Regions from separate parts of the Clostridium lamae genome, predicted to be linked through region 3. Evidence: a T-box and tRNA genes for the amino acid it is inferred to sense, from the RefSeq annotation. Region 3 holds a T-box; the other regions hold tRNA genes.

Region 1 (3,282 bases), on a different contig from region 3:
TTAAAAAGACTGAATCATTAGTAGAGAATGGTTATGATGCTGATTATTTAAACTTACATTATAGATGCCAAAAGTGTAAAGATGAAGGCTATATAGGTGTACATAGGTGCCCTTGTTATAGGAAAAAATTAGTTCACCTTTATTATAAGAACTCAGATTTAAGGGATACTCTATTAGTTAATAATTTTAATAACTTTAATCTATCCTTATTTTCTAGTCATAAATTAAATGAAGCTGATAGATTCTCTCCTAGAAAAAATATTGAAAACATACTTAGATTTGTTAGAGAAGATTATATACCTAAATTTAGCGCTTCAACTGATAATCTACTTTTTTATGGTGACTCAGGAACAGGAAAGACATTTTTAAGTTGCTGTATTGCAAAGGAACTTCTTGATGATGGTTTCTTAGTAATCTATAGAACCGTAGATGAACTTATGAGTAATTTAAAAGAAATCAAATTCGAAAATAATTCTGATTTAGAGAATATATTAATAAACTGTGATTTATTAATAATAGATGATTTAGGTGCTGAACAAATAACAGATTTTACAACAACTGAATTTTTTAATTTATTAAATAAAAAACTTCTTAAAAAAAAGAAAATGCTTATATCAACAAACTTATCATTACCTGATATAAGAACAACTTATACTGAAAGAATTTCTTCAAGACTTTTAGGGAACTTCAAACTTTATAAGTTTTACACTGAAGATATAAGAATTCAACTTAATTTAAAAAGAAGATAGCAAAGAGATAAGTATTACATTTCGGACTCCGTCGCAAGCTCCAAGTCGCCGTAATATAATGATTCTCTCTCTTTTACACTGAATGAAATAATTCCTCTCTATTTTAGGAATTATGAAAAGCATCGCCTTAATATGAGGTGATGCTTTTTTATTAAATGCAAAAATTCTAAAGCATAAATTAATTTTAATATTATGAATACTTAATAAAAGGCTCTTCTTTATTTTAGTCTGGATAATTATTAATTTTTTCAACAGGCTATATTATTTCTATCCACAATAAAATTATATTCCAAATAAATGTATAATAAAATGTCTATTAGTACACAATTGTAATATGTTGTATGCCTATACATTCTTGTGAAGGAGATAGTTCTATGGGAAAAGTGGCCATGATATTTGCTATTAAAATATCACCTCTATTTATTGGAGTAGGTGTTGTTATTATTATAGTATTAGGGATGGTTATCTATATGAAAAAAAGAAATGCAGAATAATCTTAAACTATTGCAAATCAAAAGTGGATAAATTTATTTATCCACTTTAGTTTAAAACAAATCCTAATAAAAAAACAAAAAGCTTTAGAATAATCTAAAGCTTTTGGAGCTGGCAATAGGAATCGAACCTACAACCTGCTGATTACAAGTCAGCTGCTCTACCGTTGAGCCATGCCAGCGTATTTATCTTAAGTTTAAGTGGCGACTCAGAAGGGGCTCGAACCCTCGACCTCCGGCGTGACAGGCCGGCACTCTAACCAACTGAGCTACTGAGCCATATAAATGGTGGAAACAACAGGGATCGAACCTGTGACCCTCTGCTTGTAAGGCAGATGCTCTCCCAGCTGAGCTATGCTTCCATAATGGTGACTCCTAGGGGAATCGAACCCCTGTTACCACCGTGAAAGGGTGGTGTCTTGACCGCTTGACCAAGGAGCCATATCTTTTTGTTTGTCGCCCGTACTTGCCTTTCTGTCGGCGAGCACATTAACTATAATACATAAATTTTAATATAGTGTCAACACTTTTTCACAACTTTTTTTTAAATTTTAAATTCACACTAATAAAATGGCTTAAAACCTAGAAATTTATTGCTTTTTATCTAAATTAAATTTCTTAATTATTTTCAATAAATATATTATAATTTTATTTATAAGATTTAAATACAAATATTATTTTTAAGGAGTTTTATTATGATTCATCATGATCTAATTATAATAGGTGGAGGAGCATCAGGATTAATAGCTGCAATTACTGCAAAAGATTTTGGTTTAGATGTTGCAATACTAGAAGGTACTGATAGAATTGGCAAAAAAATATTAACTACTGGAAATGGACGTTGCAATATTTCTAATAGAACTATTTCTTTTCCATTCTTTTCGTACCATAGTGAGAATTCAGGATTTTTTTCTAAAGTTTTATCTGGTTTTGGAGTTGAAGATACAGAAAACTTTTTCTTATCTTTAGGACTTCCTATTATAGAACTATCCAACGGAAAAATGTATCCTAAATCTCTTCAAGCCTCTTCAGTAGTAGATATATTAAGATTCGCAATAGAAGATAGAGGTATACCTTTATACACAGATTGCAAGGTAAAAGATATCCACAAGGGAAAAACTTTTAAATTATCCACAAGTAATGAAGAAAAAAAGTTATTCACATGTGATAAATTAATTTTGGCCTGTGGAGGAAAATCTGCTGTTAAAACTGGTTCCGATGGATCAGGATATAATTTAGCAAAATCTTTAGGTCATACAGTTATTAAAACTGCTCCAGGAATAGTTCAGCTAAAATTGGATAATCCTTATTTAAAATCTATCTCTGGTGTAAAGTTTGATGGTTATGCTACCTTATTAATAAATGGTGAAGCTATAAGAAAAGAATTTGGAGAAATACTATTTACAGACTACGGTATATCAGGACCTCCAATCCTTCAAATATCTGGTCATGCTTCAAAAGCTTTAATTAATAATAAAAAAGTTGAAATTTTAGTAGATATGATGCCTAATGAAGAAATCAGTGATGTAGAAAATTTCCTTGAAGGTCATTTTGCTATGTTTTCACATAGACCAGTTATAGATTCCCTTGTAGGAGTAATAAATAAAAAATTAATTCCGACAGTCCTAAAATCAGCAAACATATCAAATCTTCATATGCCTTGCTATGAGTTGGAATGGAATAATAAAAGAGACATAATTAACATATTGAAATCTTGGAAATTTAAGTGTATTGACACTAATGGATTTAATCAAGCTCAAGTTACTATAGGAGGGGTCAATACAAAGGAAGTAAACTCTTCTACACTAGAATCTAAGTTAGTAAAAGACTTATACTTCTGTGGTGAAATTTTAGATGTTGATGGAGATTGTGGTGGCTTTAATCTTCAATGGGCATGGAGTTCAGGACATATGGTTGCTAAAAATATTGCATCTAATATCATTAATAATAAATAAAAATAAGGTGCTGTCGCACAATGTAGAATCAATAATTCTACATTTTTAATTAAGGAGCTGCCTAGGCAGCTCCTTGCTTTAATATAT
Region 2 (3,282 bases), on a different contig from region 3:
CCTATGGAGTTTTCCTCTCCTAGACAAGCATCGACTCCAATAACAAAAGAATTAGGATGGAGTTTATTAATATACTTCAATTTTTCTTCAATATTTAAAGCATGAATAGGTGATTGTAGTGTTCCGAATACTGGCAATGGAAGATTATTCTCTATTAAAAGACTGCCTACAAGTGGACCGAGACAGTCTCCGATACATTTATCAGTACCTACACAAATTATAATAGTATCATCTTTTTTATATTTTTTTATTTTATCAGCAATTTCCATGTAGGAATTATGATCATCATAGTGTATTTTATGCTTCACTAGAATTCACCTCCTGATTATACCAATATATGTTTTGAAACTTTTAATTATAATAAAATGTATAAAAAAACATAAAAAGGATAGTAATTTAATGTAGGAGGTGAAGCTTAATGAAAAAAGCTTTAGTTTATTTGTTCACTATAGTACTAGGTGCAAGTATACCAATATATTTCTTGCTTTTTTGGGAACCATTAAAGAGTGATGAAGTGTTAAGTAGTAATGCTATTAGTAATATTACAGATGAAGAGAGTGATGTAAATGGAAATGAGGAGTTAGTAAATAATTCAGTTGAGTCAGAAGTCTTCTTATTGAGACAAAAGGATACTTCTAATAGTTTACTAAACTACATTGATAGTGATAGAAATGAGAAATTAGATTCACTAATGAAGAAATTATCTACTTTAGATTTGATAAAGATAAATGACTATTTTTCTAATAAAGATGACATTGACAGAATCAGAAGAGGATTTGAATTAGCAAAGAAGAGGATGTCAGTATCTGATTATGAAGTATTTAAAAATATACTAGAAAATTATGTAGATTCAAGTGTTTTTGAATAAAATTAAATCTAATAAATATAAATACAATAAATATAACTTAAAAAGATATTAGAATTAAACGAGAGAAAATAAGAGAAAAATAGAAAGAAATAGGTATAATTTCGTTAAATGAGCTGAAATTACACTTGAAATTAAGAAATAATAAATATATACTAGTCATTGTCAGTTGAGCGAACGAAATTAACTTAACTGAAATTAAATAAATAATTTTATGGGGGAGTTCCCGAGTGGCCAAAGGGGGCAGACTGTAAATCTGTTACGTTTCGTTTCGATGGTTCGAATCCGTCCTCCCCCACCATTTAAAATTATTTAGAATATGCTGGCATGGCTCAACGGTAGAGCAGCTGACTTGTAATCAGCAGGTTGTAGGTTCGATTCCTATTGCCAGCTCCAAAAAAATGGGGGAGTTCCCGAGTGGCCAAAGGGGGCAGACTGTAAATCTGTTACGTTTCGTTTCGATGGTTCGAATCCGTCCTCCCCCACCATTTTTAATTTTTATTATGGAAGCATAGCTCAGCTGGGAGAGCATCTGCCTTACAAGCAGAGGGTCACAGGTTCGATCCCTGTTGTTTCCACCATATATATGCTGGCATGGCTCAACGGTAGAGCAGCTGACTTGTAATCAGCAGGTTGTAGGTTCGATTCCTATTGCCAGCTCCATAAATAAGGGGGAGTTCCCGAGTGGCCAAAGGGGGCAGACTGTAAATCTGTTACGTTTCGTTTCGATGGTTCGAATCCGTCCTCCCCCACCACAAAGGCAAGGATATTTATTATCACTTGTCTTTTATTTTTTTGCTCTTAAAAGTAAAATAAGATTAAAACATATAAATTAGATAAATTTTTTATCTATAATTATTGACTAGTAATAATAAAGGTGTTATAATCTGAAAAGTAAAATTTGATATTAGTTCTTATCAAGAGAGGCGGAGGGAAAAGGGCCCTGTGAAACCCGGCAACCTACTTCATTTATTTGAGTGTGGTGCCAATTCCTGCAATTTAATTTTGCAAGATAAGAAAGGTTATGATTTTTAACATCTCTTCTTATCGAGGAGATTTTTTTATTATATAAATTATTTTAGAATTAATATCAAATATAGAGAAAGGAGATATTAAGATGAAAAGATTATTTACTTCAGAATCAGTTACAGAAGGGCATCCAGATAAAATTTGTGACCAAATATCAGATGCTGTATTAGATAGTATTTTAGCAAAAGATCCTATGGCAAGAGTTGCATGTGAAACTGCTGTTACTACAGGAATGGTTTTAGTTATGGGAGAAATATCAACTAATTGTTATGTTGATATTCCGAAGTTAGTAAGAGAAACTGTTAAGGAAATCGGTTATGATAGAGCTAAATATGGGTTTGACTGTGAAACATGTTCAGTTTTAACTTCTATAGATGAACAATCAAGTGATATCGCTATGGGAGTAGATGAGGCATTAGAGTCAAGAGCTGGAGAAAAGGATAATGTTGAAGCGGTTGGAGCTGGAGACCAAGGTATGATGTTTGGTTTTGCAACTAATGAAACAGAAGAGTTTATGCCATTACCAATAGCTATGGCTCATAGATTATCAAGAAGATTATCAGAAGTTAGAAAAAATGGAACTTTATCATATTTAAGACCTGATGGAAAGACTCAAGTTACTGTTGAGTATGATGATAATAAAGTAGTAAGAATAGATACGATTGTTATATCAACACAACACAGTGAAGAGGTTTCTCAAGAACAAATTCAAAAAGATTTAATGGAACACGTAATAAAAGCTGTAGTTCCAGCTGAATTATTAGATGATAAAACTAAGTATTTCATAAATCCAACTGGAAGATTTGTTGTTGGTGGTCCACAAGGAGATAGTGGATTAACAGGAAGAAAGATAATAGTAGATACCTATGGTGGATATGGAAGACACGGTGGTGGTGCTTTCTCAGGAAAAGATCCAACTAAGGTTGATAGATCAGCGGCATATGCAGCTAGATGGGTTGCTAAAAACTTAGTTGCAGCAGGAATTGCTGATAAGTTAGAAATTCAATTAGCATATGCTATTGGTGTTGCTAAGCCAGTATCAATAGAAATAGAAACATTTGGAACAGGTAAGAAGTCAGAAGAAGAAATAGTATCAATTGTAGAAAAGGTATTTGATTTAAGACCAGGTGCTATAATTAGAGATTTAGACTTAAGAAGACCTATATATAAGCAAACTGCAGCTTATGGTCACTTTGGTAGAAATGATTTAAACCTTCCTTGGGAAGCATTAGATAAAGTAGAAGAAATAAAGAGATATCTATAAAAACTAGATATAAAATAGAAAAGACACTTTGTGTACTATATTTGAGTATGCAAAGTGTTTTTTATTATAAATATTTCAAATAAAAGTACTGTCTCACAATGTAAAATGACTAATTAAAAAAGAA
Region 3 (3,282 bases):
GACTTACTCATTTTTCTTCCTTGAGAGTCTCTTATAATTCCATGAATTAATACTGTATCAAAAGGAGTCTTATCCATATTGTGTATTCCTGAGAATATCATTCTTGCAACCCAGAAGAATATAATATCATATCCAGTAACTAATACATTTGTTGGATAGAAGTATTCTAAGTCTTCTGTTTTATTTGGCCAACCTAAAGTTGAGAAAGGCCATAATGCTGATGAGAACCAAGTATCTAACACATCTTCATCTTGATGTAAGTGCTTAGATCCACACTTAGGACAAGTTTCTGGTGCATCTACTTCAACTATAATTTCTCTACAGTCATTACAGTACCAAACTGGGATTCTATGTCCCCACCATAATTGTCTTGAAATACACCAATCTTGAATATTTTCCATCCAATTGAAGTATATCTTATCAAATCTTTCTGGAACAAATTTAGTTTCATTATTTTTTACTGCTTCTATAGCTGGTTTTGCTAAAGTTTCCATTTTAACATACCATTGTTTTGATATTATAGGCTCAACTACAGTTCCACATCTATCATGTGTTCCTACATTATGAGTATGAGGCTTAACCTTAACTAATAAGCCTTGTTCTTCTAAATCGCTAATCATTTGCTTTCTAGCTTCATATCTATCTAAACCTTGATATTTTCCACCTAATTCATTAATAATACCATTATCATCCATAACTCTTATTTGAGGTAAGTTATGTCTAAGACCTACTTGGAAGTCATTTGGGTCATGTGCAGGAGTTATCTTTACTGCTCCAGTTCCAAATTCAATCTCTACATAGTCATCTCCAACTATAGGAATTTCTCTATCTGTTAGTGGTAGTTTTAATGTTTTTCCTATAAGATGCTTAAATCTATCATCATTTGGATTTACAGCAACCGCTGTATCCCCAAGTAAAGTTTCTGGTCTTGTAGTAGCAATTTCTATATATCCACTACCATCAGCTAATGGATAATTTATATGCCAGAAGCTTCCTTCTTTTTCTTCATATTCTATTTCTGCATCTGAAAGTGCTGTTGTACACTTTGGACACCAATTTGTTATTCTATTTCCTTGATAAATTAAACCTTCATTATATAGCTTAACAAAAACAGTTCTAACAGCCTTATTTAAGTTTTCATCCATAGTGAAAGCTTCTCTTGTAAAGTCACAAGAAACTCCCATCTTTTTAAGCTGATTTCTTATAGTTCCTCTATATTCATCTGCCCATTCCCAAACTTTTTCAAGGAATGCTTCTCTACCCATTTCTTTTTTTACTAAACCCTCTTTTAAAAGTTCATTTTCTACCTTTACTTCAGTAGCTATTGAAGCATGGTCTTGTCCTGGAAGCCATAAAGTACAATATCCTTGCATTCTCTTAAATCTTATAAGCATATCTTGAAGAGTATTATCAAGTGCATGACCTAAGTGAAGCTTACCAGTTATATTTGGTGGTGGCATAACTATTGAAAAAGGCTTCTTATTTTTATCAATTACAGGTGTAAAATATTTATTTTCTTCCCAATTTTTATAAATTCTTTCTTCAAATTCTTTCGGGTTATAAGTTGTGGCTAAATTCTTATTTTCAGACATTATTTTTCCTCCTCTATTTAATAAACCAATATGGCTTTAATTATTTTTTTATATAAAAAAAGAGCCTTCATCACAAAAGGACGAAGACTCGCGGTACCACCTTTTTTCTTAATATAAAAAATTATATTAAGCTCTTTATTTATTAACGACTAAGAACAGCCGCCTTTACCTACTTAGTTTCAGTAAAGATGCTCAAAAGCTACCTTCAGGATACTTTAATATAGAAGGCTTTCAGCCGGTGACCTTCATTCTCTTTATATACAGTATTCCTTACTCCTCTTTATCATTGCTTTTAATATATGATTTTGTAAAGTTATCTTATACTATATTATAATTTTTGTCAATATTACACTATATTTAATAAAAATTATATTTTGTTAAATTTTAAAATCCTTTGGATTGTGCTCTTTCGCTTTTGGCTCACCAAAAGTTGCTTTCACACTTTCTACTTGTGGATTATGATTAATATTCTTTTTATGACTATTCTTACTTTTTTTACTCATTTCTTTCACCTCCAAGCTTGTATAAATAGCTTATGTAAAAGAAATATAATTTATGTAATTAACCTTCTATCCACTTCATATCTTTAATAAATTCATTTACAAAGTCTTCACTCATACTTGGATTTATAGTTTCTTCATGTGTTATAGTTACTACAGACATTGCAATGGCATATTTTACAGTATCTTTAATAGATAAATTATTCATATATCCATATCCAACACCTGCTACAAAGGAATCTCCTGCTCCAGTTACGTTTCTTACTTCAACACAAGATGTTTTTATTTTTCCTTCTTCCTTTGAATTCTTATAATATATCCCATCAGCATCTAAGCTGATAAATACATTTTCTACTCCCAAAGATCTAAAATAATTAGAAGCATTAACTAAATCCTCATCATTTTCTATTTTAAATCCACATAAAAGTTCTGTTTCTAACCTATTTGGTTTTATTGTATGAAAATATTTAATTAAATGTTTTACTTTTTCTGCTTTTGATGCAGAAACTGGATCTAAAATGAATTTAGTTTTTCCTGCAAACTTAGTTAATATATATTCTAAAAGTTTTGGATTATCAGCATCTAAAATAACATATTCCGCATTTTCAATTATACTTGCTTTTGAATCAATAAATGAAGAATCCATTTTATTTAAGCATTCCATATCTACTATAGCTGATTCCATTTCCCCCTCTTCATTTAAAACTGCCATATAAGTTGGTGTACATTCACTTTCTAATATCAAAGAGTTTTTCATACAATACCCTATTTCCTTAGAATTAGCTAATATATTTCTACCTTGTTCATCCCCACCTAAGATAGAAATAAATTCTGTATTAACATTAACTCTAGCTAAATTTTCAGCAATATTTCTACACACACCACCTAGAGATATTTTTATATGGCCAGGTATAGAATCCCTTTTATGATACTTCCTTCTACTAAAACCTATAATATCTACTATTGATGCCCCTAACACTAAAATATAAGGATTTTTCTTACACATACCATCTCTCCCGATCTTTATAGTCCATTCTAAAAATATAAATACATTATATTAAAGAAAACTAAAAAAATAAAGTAATTTTTTAAAACTTTGTCGAATTTTATTGTTTAATTAAATTTATTAATTTTATTCTCAAATAATATATAAGAGCCATATATTGAATATTAATTAATTAAACAGGTAA

What was found. A T-box is a leader RNA that pairs with one kind of tRNA and senses whether it is charged. The one in region 3 lies ahead of QK892_RS07015 (valine--tRNA ligase), so its partner is inferred to be a tRNA-Val.
Region 1: it encodes a tRNA-Val, which carries the amino acid that the T-box ahead of QK892_RS07015 (valine--tRNA ligase) is inferred to sense. The anticodon was not compared.
Region 2: it encodes a tRNA-Val, which carries the amino acid that the T-box ahead of QK892_RS07015 (valine--tRNA ligase) is inferred to sense. The anticodon was not compared.

What each region holds. Positions count from the first base shown of each region.
Region 1 is NZ_JASCQJ010000012.1:51,895-55,176, forward strand. It holds gene QK892_RS08085 (ATP-binding protein) at 1-749, shown strand, start outside; tRNA gene QK892_RS08090 (tRNA-Thr) at 1,348-1,422, opposite strand; tRNA gene QK892_RS08095 (tRNA-Asp) at 1,443-1,519, opposite strand; tRNA gene QK892_RS08100 (tRNA-Val) at 1,527-1,602, opposite strand; tRNA gene QK892_RS08105 (tRNA-Glu) at 1,607-1,681, opposite strand; gene QK892_RS08110 (BaiN/RdsA family NAD(P)/FAD-dependent oxidoreductase) at 1,936-3,195, shown strand; gene QK892_RS08115 (acyl-[acyl-carrier-protein] thioesterase) at 3,282-3,282, opposite strand, start outside.
Region 2 is NZ_JASCQJ010000025.1:31,753-35,034, forward strand. It holds gene yyaC (spore protease YyaC) at 1-308, opposite strand, end outside; gene QK892_RS12270 (hypothetical protein) at 419-868, shown strand; tRNA gene QK892_RS12275 (tRNA-Tyr) at 1,082-1,166, shown strand; tRNA gene QK892_RS12280 (tRNA-Thr) at 1,187-1,261, shown strand; tRNA gene QK892_RS12285 (tRNA-Tyr) at 1,269-1,353, shown strand; tRNA gene QK892_RS12290 (tRNA-Val) at 1,371-1,446, shown strand; tRNA gene QK892_RS12295 (tRNA-Thr) at 1,454-1,528, shown strand; tRNA gene QK892_RS12300 (tRNA-Tyr) at 1,536-1,620, shown strand; SAM riboswitch class I at 1,777-1,884, shown strand; gene metK (methionine adenosyltransferase) at 1,983-3,158, shown strand.
Region 3 is NZ_JASCQJ010000010.1:6,096-9,377, reverse strand. It holds gene QK892_RS07015 (valine--tRNA ligase) at 1-1,592, opposite strand, end outside; T-box leader at 1,666-1,888, opposite strand; gene QK892_RS07010 (CPC_1213 family protein) at 1,970-2,095, opposite strand; gene QK892_RS07005 (carbohydrate kinase family protein) at 2,154-3,098, opposite strand.